Regions from separate parts of the Agrobacterium sp. 10T429 genome, predicted to be linked through region 1. Evidence: riboswitches for the same ligand, from Rfam matches in the RefSeq annotation. Region 1 holds a riboswitch; the other holds the start of a gene.

The links. A riboswitch is a leader RNA that binds a small molecule or an ion and turns the genes downstream of it on or off. The one in region 1 is predicted to bind S-adenosylmethionine.
Region 2: another riboswitch for S-adenosylmethionine. It lies ahead of AC1DCP_RS01770 (O-succinylhomoserine sulfhydrylase); the one in region 1 lies ahead of metA (homoserine O-acetyltransferase MetA).

What each region holds. Positions count from the first base shown of each region.
Region 1 covers NZ_JBFTGV010000004.1:192,032-196,447, reverse strand. Annotated here, with positions in the region: gene AC1DCP_RS12230 (ABC-F family ATP-binding cassette domain-containing protein) at 1-774, opposite strand, end outside; gene AC1DCP_RS12225 (thiamine diphosphokinase) at 779-1,432, opposite strand; SAM riboswitch at 1,523-1,599, shown strand; gene metA (homoserine O-acetyltransferase MetA) at 1,682-2,608, shown strand; gene AC1DCP_RS12215 (aldose epimerase family protein) at 2,683-3,702, shown strand; gene mtgA (monofunctional biosynthetic peptidoglycan transglycosylase) at 3,718-4,416, opposite strand, start outside.
Region 2 covers NZ_JBFTGV010000001.1:361,217-365,632, forward strand. Annotated here, with positions in the region: gene AC1DCP_RS01760 (Hsp33 family molecular chaperone) at 1-41, shown strand, start outside; gene apaG (Co2+/Mg2+ efflux protein ApaG) at 80-472, opposite strand; gene AC1DCP_RS01770 (O-succinylhomoserine sulfhydrylase) at 708-1,892, opposite strand; SAM riboswitch at 1,935-2,013, opposite strand; gene AC1DCP_RS01775 (2'-deoxycytidine 5'-triphosphate deaminase) at 2,087-3,184, shown strand; tRNA gene AC1DCP_RS01780 (tRNA-Gly) at 3,241-3,314, shown strand; gene aqpZ (aquaporin Z) at 3,469-4,155, shown strand; gene AC1DCP_RS01790 (hypothetical protein) at 4,246-4,416, shown strand, end outside.

The DNA of each region.
Region 1 (4,416 bases):
ATAGTCCGCACGCATTGCCTGAAGCTCGCCCACGCGGCGCATGTTGCGCTTGCGTCTCGCGGTCACGCCGTAACGCATCCAGTGTTCTTCACGCTCGATGGCCTTGCCGAGCTTGTGCTGCTCCAGCTCTTCCTCTTCCAGCACCTTGTCGCGCCATTCCTCGAAATGCGCAAAACCGCGATTGAGACGACGGGACTGGCCGCGATCCAGCCACACGGTCGAGGTCGAAACCTTCTCCAGAAAACGCCTGTCGTGCGAGATCAGCACCAGCGCGCTACGCGTCTGCTGCAACTCGCCTTCAAGCCATTCGATGGTGGGCAGGTCCAGATGGTTGGTCGGCTCGTCCAGCATCAGAATATCGGGTTCAGGCGCCATGACGCGGGCAAGGGCCGCACGCCGCGCTTCGCCGCCGGACAGGCTATCCGGATGTTCCTGTCCCGTCAGGCCCAGATGCTCGAGAATATAGGTAACGCGATAGGGATCGTCGCCAGGTCCCAGCCCCGCCTCGGCATAGGCCTGCACAGTGTCGTAACCGGCAAAATCCGGCGCCTGTTCCAGATAACGGATGGTGGCGGAGGGGTGACGGAAAACCTCGCCCGACTGCGCCTCGACCAGACCGGCGGCGATCTTCATCAGGGTCGACTTGCCCGAACCGTTGCGTCCGACAAGGCAGATGCGGTCGCCCGGCTCCACCTGAAGATTGGCGCCGTCGAGCAGCGGGGTCACGCCGAAGGTCAGCTTGATGTCATCGAGTTTCAAAATTGGGGGTGCCAAGGCGTCAGGCTCCGGTCAGATCATAAGGGCGGGCGAGCACGATGGCTTTTCCGCTTTTCAGCGAGAAATGCACAGGGCCGCCATTCGCGACATTGGAAATAGTGCGGGAAGAGCCGAAAGCAAGCGGGAAATCCTTGAGAGGATAACGCACATTGCCGATATCGAGCCCCACAAGGTCGGTAAACCCGGCAACGGAAAACAGCGCACCGGGAGGCAGATCAAGATCGAACGACCCTGCCAGCAGCGGGCGGGCCTCCTCTTCGCCGGAGGTCAGCGTAACGTTGAGACCACGCTCAGTAAGCGCCACCGCGTAAAGAAGGTGCTGAAGTGCGTGGTCGCTTCTCGCTCCACCAAGCGCACCGGCAAGCACCAGAGAACGCGCGCCGCGGGCAAGTGCCTCCGACACCGCAATTTCGCCATCGGTCACAGCCTTTGCAGCGGGATAGGGCTGTCGCACCACATCGGGCCAGGCGTTCAGCAGGTCCTTGTCGGTGGAATCGAAATCCCCCACCCAGAGCTCGGGAGTGAGCCCGAGCGGTGCGGCATGGCGCATGCCGCCATCGGCCGCAATCACACGGCTACCCTCAACCGCCGCTTTGAGGCGGTCGGTAACGGTGACATCGCCGCCAAGCAGAATGGTGAAGCGTTCTCTATCCATGCCCTGCCTTATCGCACCTCAGGCAAAAATGGAAAGGCAGAAACCCGATGAAATCAGCCGATATTGATTTTCGTCGGCTTCGGGATTATGAAACGCCTCAGTGGTGATTTGCCGACCGGCTTGCAGCCACTTTAAAGAAGTCGCTAAAGGGTCGAGGAAAAGGGTAATTTCCTGGGACCGGCTGCGATTTCGCTGCCGGTTTTTTTGTTTTCGCAACGTTCTTTACGTCATCCGAAAAGAGAGTTCGACATGCCGATCAAGATTCCCGATACGCTTCCCGCCTTCGACACCCTCGTTCATGAGGGCGTGCGGGTCATGACAGAAACGGCGGCCATCCGGCAGGATATCCGCCCGCTCCAGATCGGGCTTCTCAATCTCATGCCGAACAAGATCAAGACGGAAGTGCAGATGGCGCGCCTCGTCGGCGCATCGCCGCTGCAGGTGGAGTTTTCGCTGATCCGCATTGGCGGCCATCGTGCCAAGAATACGCCGGAAGAGCACCTTCTGTCCTTCTATGAGACATGGGAGGAAGTGCGCCACCGCAAGTTCGACGGTTTCATCATCACAGGCGCGCCCATCGAGATGCTTGACTATGAAGACGTCACCTACTGGAACGAGATGCAAAAGATTTTCGACTGGACGCAAACCAACGTCCATTCGACGCTGAACGTCTGCTGGGGCGCGATGGCCGCCATCTACCATTTCCATGGTGTGCCGAAATACGAACTGAAGGAAAAGGCTTTCGGTGTCTATCGTCACCGCAATCTCTGCCCCTCGTCGATATATCTCAACGGTTTTTCCGACGACTTTCAGGTTCCGGTCTCACGCTGGACGGAAGTGCGCCGCGCCGACATCGAAAAACACCCGGAACTCGAAATCCTGATGGAGTCAGAGGAAATGGGCGTATGTCTGGTGCATGAAAAAGAGGGCAACCGCCTCTATATGTTCAACCACGTCGAATATGATTCAACCTCGCTTTCGGATGAATATTTCCGCGATGTGAACTCGGGCGTCCCAATCAAGCTGCCGCATGATTATTTTCCGCACAATGATCCGGAGCTTGCCCCGCTCAACCGCTGGCGCAGCCATGCCCATCTGTTTTTCGGCAACTGGATCAACGAGATATATCAGACGACGCCTTATGACCTCGAAGCAATCGGCAAACTAGCGGCGTAAATTGCGGGATTGCGAATTGCCGGAAAATGACGCAACGTCCGCCGGCAATTCAAAGATATCGGGAGAATGACGCAATGAGCGACGCGGCGGCACGGGAGAATTTCGGTTTCACGGCAACCGGCGAAAAGGTTGAGCGCGTCACCATCTCGAGGGGCGGGCTGACGGCCAAGGTTATCACTTGGGGCGCCGTCATTCAGGACCTACGCCTCGATGGGCACCAGCCGCCGCTCGTTCTCGGCTTCGATACATTCGAGGACTACAAATATTCATCCTATTTCGGCGCCACACCCGGCCGCAACGCCAACCGTATCGGTGACGGAAAATTCTCGATCGACGGGCACGAATACCAGCTGGAACTGAACGAAAAAGGCGTCAGCCACCTGCATGGCGGCAGCGACGGGATGGGCAAACGTAACTGGATGCTGATGGAACACGGCGAAAGCCATGCGGTTCTGCAGATCATCGATCCCGACGGCCGCGCCGGTTATCCCGGCAATTGCACGGTGACCGCGACCTATACGATCCGCGACGGCGGCGTGCTTTCGGTGGTCTATGAAACGGTGACCGACCAACCGACCATCGCCAATATCTGCCAGCATTCCTATTTCAACCTCGACGGTGCTGATACCGCACTTGGACATGAGATCAGCATCGCCGCTGACTTTTATCTGCCAACCAACGACAAACAGATCCCTACAGGCGAAATCCGCTCCGTCGAAGGCACCGTCTTCGACCTGCGCCACCCGACGCCGATGCGGCGAACGGAGGATGGCGAGCAGGTGCTCTACGACCATAATTTCTGCCTTTCGCCCGAGCGTCGCGCCAAACGCAAGGTTGCCCGCGCCTATTCGCCCGCCTCCGACATTGCCCTTGAGGTTCACACCACCGAACCCGGCGTGCAATTTTATTCAGCCTTCAAGCTGGATGTTCCCGTTCCAGGCCTCGATGGCCGCCATTATGGCCCCTTTGCCGGTTTTTGTCTGGAAACGCAGATATGGCCTGATGCCGTCAATCATCCCGATTTCCCCTACGCGATCCTGCGTCCCGGCGAGACCCTGCGTCAGGAAACCGACTATATTTTCAATAAGGGTTGAGGCGGCGGGCTGGGCTCAGTCCAGCACGCATCCCACATAACCGCCCGACGCTCGGGCACGCCGTTCGATAAGGCCGGCAAGCCGTTGCAAACCACGCCCCGGCTTGCTGGCAACGCGATCGATGGGATTGGGCAGGGAAACGGCAAGCAGTGCCGCCTGGCGGGAGCTGAGCTTTGCCGCCGGTACCTTGAAATGGTGCTGTGCTGCGGCCTCGATGCCGTAAATGCCGGGTCCCCATTCGGCAACGTTGAGATAAATCTCCATCATCCGTTTTTTGGACCAGACGAAATCGGCAGCAATCGCCAGCGGCAACTCCAGCCCCTTGCGCAAGAACGAGCGGCCGTTCCAGAGGAACAGGTTCTTGGCCGTCTGCATGGGAATGGTGCTGGCGCCACGGGTGGACGCGCCTTCGAGCGCATTGTTGACCACGGACTGCATCTGGTTCCAGTCAACGCCGCCGTGGAAACAGAATTGTCCGTCCTCGGACATCATCACGGATTGCACAAGGCGCGGCGAAATATCCTCGAGCGGCACCCAGCGCCGGTCATAACCCTGAAGTGTCACCAGATCGGCAAGCATCAGCGTCGAGACCGGCCGCATGAAAGGCAGGGCGTAAACCGGGATCAGCAGATAGGGCAGGATCAGCAACGCCAGCAAGATCATGATGATACGCTTTGCCAACGTGCGAAAATCCACCTTCGGACTGCTCCGGTC
Region 2 (4,416 bases), on a different contig from region 1:
CGACCTATCGTTACGATGTCAGCGAGTTTGAACACGTCTGACGAGGAGAGCCGCGCTTGTGAATGGCGCGGCTTTTTTGTCAGTTCAGCACCCGCAACAGGCCGGGTGAATCCAGTGAAAAGGCGGGGATGGTGACGTTGAACACCTCGCCTTTGTCCGTTTCCATTTCATAATGGCCAAACATAAGGCCTGACGGCGTATCCAGCGGGCAGCCGGATGAATATTCGTAACTGTCGCCGGGGTTCAGATGCGGTTTTTCGCCGACGACACCCGGCCCGTAGACCTCATCCACCTGTCCGTTCTGGTCGGTGATGTGCCAATAGCGGTTGACGAGTGTTATCGGAACATCGGAATTGTTCGAGATCACGACTTTATAGCCCCAGACATAACGATCGTCATCCGGGTCGGACTGCTCCTCGAGATAATACGGATCGACCGTTACCTCGATATCCCTTGTCAGAGCACGATACATACGCGCCACACCTCGATATTTTCCCTGCTGCCATCATCCTACACTACAGGTTCTGGCTATCGTCAAGAAAATGAATGACTTGACGACCACGCGCATCTTCTGTTGCGCCGTTTTTTCACGGTTAGGGATAACGGTAAAGGTAAATATTGGTTGCCAGACGCGGGCTTTCACCCAGGCGGGATGTGTGCCATGGCCCGACGGGAAGTCGGGCCATGGCGATATGTCGATTGAATCCTTAAACTGAAACGGCCGCAAGACCCTTCGCCAGATCTTCCAGCAGATCGTCCGTATCTTCGATACCGCAGGAAAGACGCAAGGTCCCGCCGGAAATACCCAGTTCGGCGCGCGCCTCGTCGGTCAGGTTCTTGTGCGTCGTCGTGCCAGGGTGGGTAATGAGGCTCTTGGCATCGCCGAGATTGTTGGAAATCTTCACGATATCAAGCGCGTTCTGCAGTGCGAATGCCGCTTCCTTGCCACCCTTCAGTTCGAAAGCCACGAGCGTCGAGCCGCCCGACATCTGCCGCGCGATGATGTCTGCCTGCGGATGGTCGGCGCGGCCCGGATAGATCACTTTGGCAACCTTGCTGCTGTCGACGAGGAAATCGGCGATCTTCGAGGCATTGGCCGTCTGCTGCTTGACACGCAGCGGCAGGGTTTCGATGCCCTTCAGCAGCGTCCAGGCATTGAACGGCGACATGGCTGGGCCGGTGTGGCGGAAATAGTCCTGCAGCTCTTCCTCAATCCACTTCTTGTCGGAAAGGATCACGCCGCCAAGGCAACGGCCCTGACCGTCAATATGCTTCGTCGCCGAATAAACGACGATATGGGCGCCGAGTTCGAGTGGCTTCTGGAAAAGCGGTGTGGCGAAAACATTGTCGACAACCACTTTCGCGCCGATCTGGTTGGCGAGCTTCGCCACACCGGCAATATCCACCACTTCGAGCGTCGGGTTGGTCGGGCTTTCGAGGAAAAACAGCTTGGTGTTCGGCTGGATCGCCTTTTCCCAATTGTTGAGATCGCGTCCGTCGATCAGCGTGCACTCGATGCCGTATTTGGGTGCAAGCGTTTCTACCACCCAACGGCAGGAGCCAAAAAGCGCGCGGGCAGCAACGATGTGATCGCCGGCACGCAGCTGGCACATGATGGCGGCTGTCACGGCGGCCATGCCGGAGGCAAGCGCACGGGCGTCTTCCGCACCTTCCAGCAGGCACATGCGCTTTTCGAACATGTCATTGGTCGGGCTTGCATAGCGGGCATAGATGAAGCCATCCGTTTCGCCCTTGAAGCGCGCTTCGGCGGCTTCGGAGTTTTCGTAAACGAAACCCTGGGTCAGATAGATCGCTTCCGACGTCTCACCATAGGGTGAGCGTAGCGTACCACCGTGAACGAGCTGGGTTGCCGGGCGCCATTTATTGCTCATGTGATCACCTCAAAACAAAAAAACCGGTCGCAAAAGCAGACCGGTTCCTAGCACCCGGTCTTTTTAGCCACTTGTTTAACGTGGCTGCAAGCCGACCGGCCAAATCACCACGGGATAAGCTTGCCATACTGCCGTTACCGGCTTGCGTCAATGCTTTCCTTTTGGTTTTGTCGCCGTAAAAAGGAATGATGATCATGACCAGAACCACGGGCATTTTGGCGGATGGCGCGATCAGGGCGCTGTTTGCGGGCGGCAAGCTGAGAAGCGAGGCTGATCTCGATGTCGATCAGGTGCAACCCGCGAGCCTCGATCTGCGACTGGGCTCCAAAGCCTATCGCGTGCGCGCCAGTTTCATGCCCGGCCCCGGAACCCGAGTCATCGACAAGCTCAACCGCTTCAGCCTGCATGAGGTCGATCTGAGCGAGGGGGCGGTGCTGGAAACCGGTTGCGTCTACATCGTGCCCTTGATGGAGAGCCTGGAGCTGCCGGCGGATATGTCGGCTTCGGCCAATCCGAAAAGCTCGACGGGGCGTCTTGATATCTTCACCCGCGTCATGACCGACAATGCGCAGGAATTCGACAAGATACCCGCGGGCTATGCCGGCCCGCTCTATCTGGAAATCAGCCCGCGCACCTTCCCGGTCGTCGTGCGCCGTGGCTCGCGCCTCTCGCAAATCCGTTTCCGCATCGGCCACTCGTTGCTCAACGAAGCCGAGCTTCTGAAATTGCACGAGACGGAGATGCTGGTCGCCAGCGAAACCCCTAATGTGACCGGCGGCGGCATCGCGCTTTCCATCGATCTAAAGGGTTTTGGCGAAAAAGGGCTGATCGGCTATCGCGGCAAGCATCACACAGCGGTGGTAGATGTCGACAAAAAGGCTCAGCACGATGTTCTCGATTTCTGGGAACCTCTATACGCCCGCGGCCGTGCCGAACTGATCCTCGATCCGGATGAGTTCTATATTCTCGTTTCGCGTGAAGCCGTGCATGTACCGCCACTTTATGCGGCCGAAATGACACCCTTCGATCCCTTGGTGGGCGAGTTCCGCGTGCATTATGCGGGCTTCTTCGATCCAGGCTTCGGCCATGCGCAGGCGGGCGGCACGGGCAGCCGCGCCGTTCTCGAGGTGCGCAGCCACGAGGTGCCCTTCATCCTCGAACACGGCCAGATCGTCGGCCGGCTGGTTTACGAGCACATGTTGCAAAAACCTGATGGCCTCTACGGTAGCGGCCTTGGCTCCAACTATCAGGCACAGGGCCTGAAGCTCTCCAAGCATTTCCGCGCGGAGTAATGATCCTGTCGGGTGCTTGACACCCGATAAGAACTGTCCGATGTCTTGTGCGCGGCGCGGGTGTAGCTCAATGGTAGAGCAGCAGCTTCCCAAGCTGAATACGAGGGTTCGATTCCCTTCACCCGCTCCATATTTTCAAGGCAATCCAAACAACTTCTTGGCCAGCCAAAAGCGCGCATGTCACCGCCATCGCTGCGGCAAACGTGCGACTATGCGATTTAGCTTGACTACAATTAAATTGCACGTAATAGTTGATGCGGTCGTAACATTATTGGGGGAGTGTTATGAGTCGCAAGCTTCTGTCGGAATTTCTTGGCACTTTCTGGCTCGTGTTCGGAGGTTGCGGCAGTGCGGTTTTTGCCGCTGCTTTCCCTGAACTCGGCATTGGCTTTCTTGGTGTCGCTTTCGCTTTCGGTCTGACGGTTTTGACCATGGCCTATACGGTCGGGGGTATTTCGGGCGGTCATTTTAATCCGGCCGTTTCCGTCGGTCTGTCCGTTGCTGGCAAATTTCCGGCATCGAACCTCGTTCCTTACATAGTGGCGCAGGTTCTGGGTGCGATCGTCGCGGCGGGGGCGCTTTATGTCATCCTTACCGGCAAAGCCGGTGCCGATATTGGCGGTTTTGCCGCAAATGGTTACGGGGAATATTCGCCGGGTGGATATTCGCTCGTGTCGGCGCTGCTGATCGAAGTCATTTTGACGGCATTTTTCCTGATCGTCATTCTGGGATCGACGCATGGCAGGGTTCCCACTGGTTTTGCGCCGATCGCAATCGGCCTTGCTCTCACACTTATTCATCTGATCTCCATTCCGGTCACCAACACATCCGTCAATCCGGCCCGCTCGACGGGACAGGCGTTGTTTGTTGGTGGATGGGCGCTGCAACAGCTCTGGCTGTTCTGGCTCGCTCCGATCCTCGGCGGCGCAATCGGCGCCGTGGTCTGGAAACTTTTCGGCGAGAAAGACTAAGGCTCAAGGCCCGCTTTCTCCGGCCCGAACAGACATGAATGGGAAGCATTGTTTCCCCGAATGGTCGGGGAAACCTGTGAGGAGGATGACATGGATCTTACTTCGATATTGGCCCAAATTGTCGGCGGTGCGGTTGGCGGTTCGGCCGGCGGAAAAATACTCAAGGATTCTGATCTCGGTGCGCTCGGCAACCTGATTGCCGGCGCTATTGGCGGCATCGGCGGAGGAACCGTGCTCGGATCGCTGCTCGGGACGGCGGGA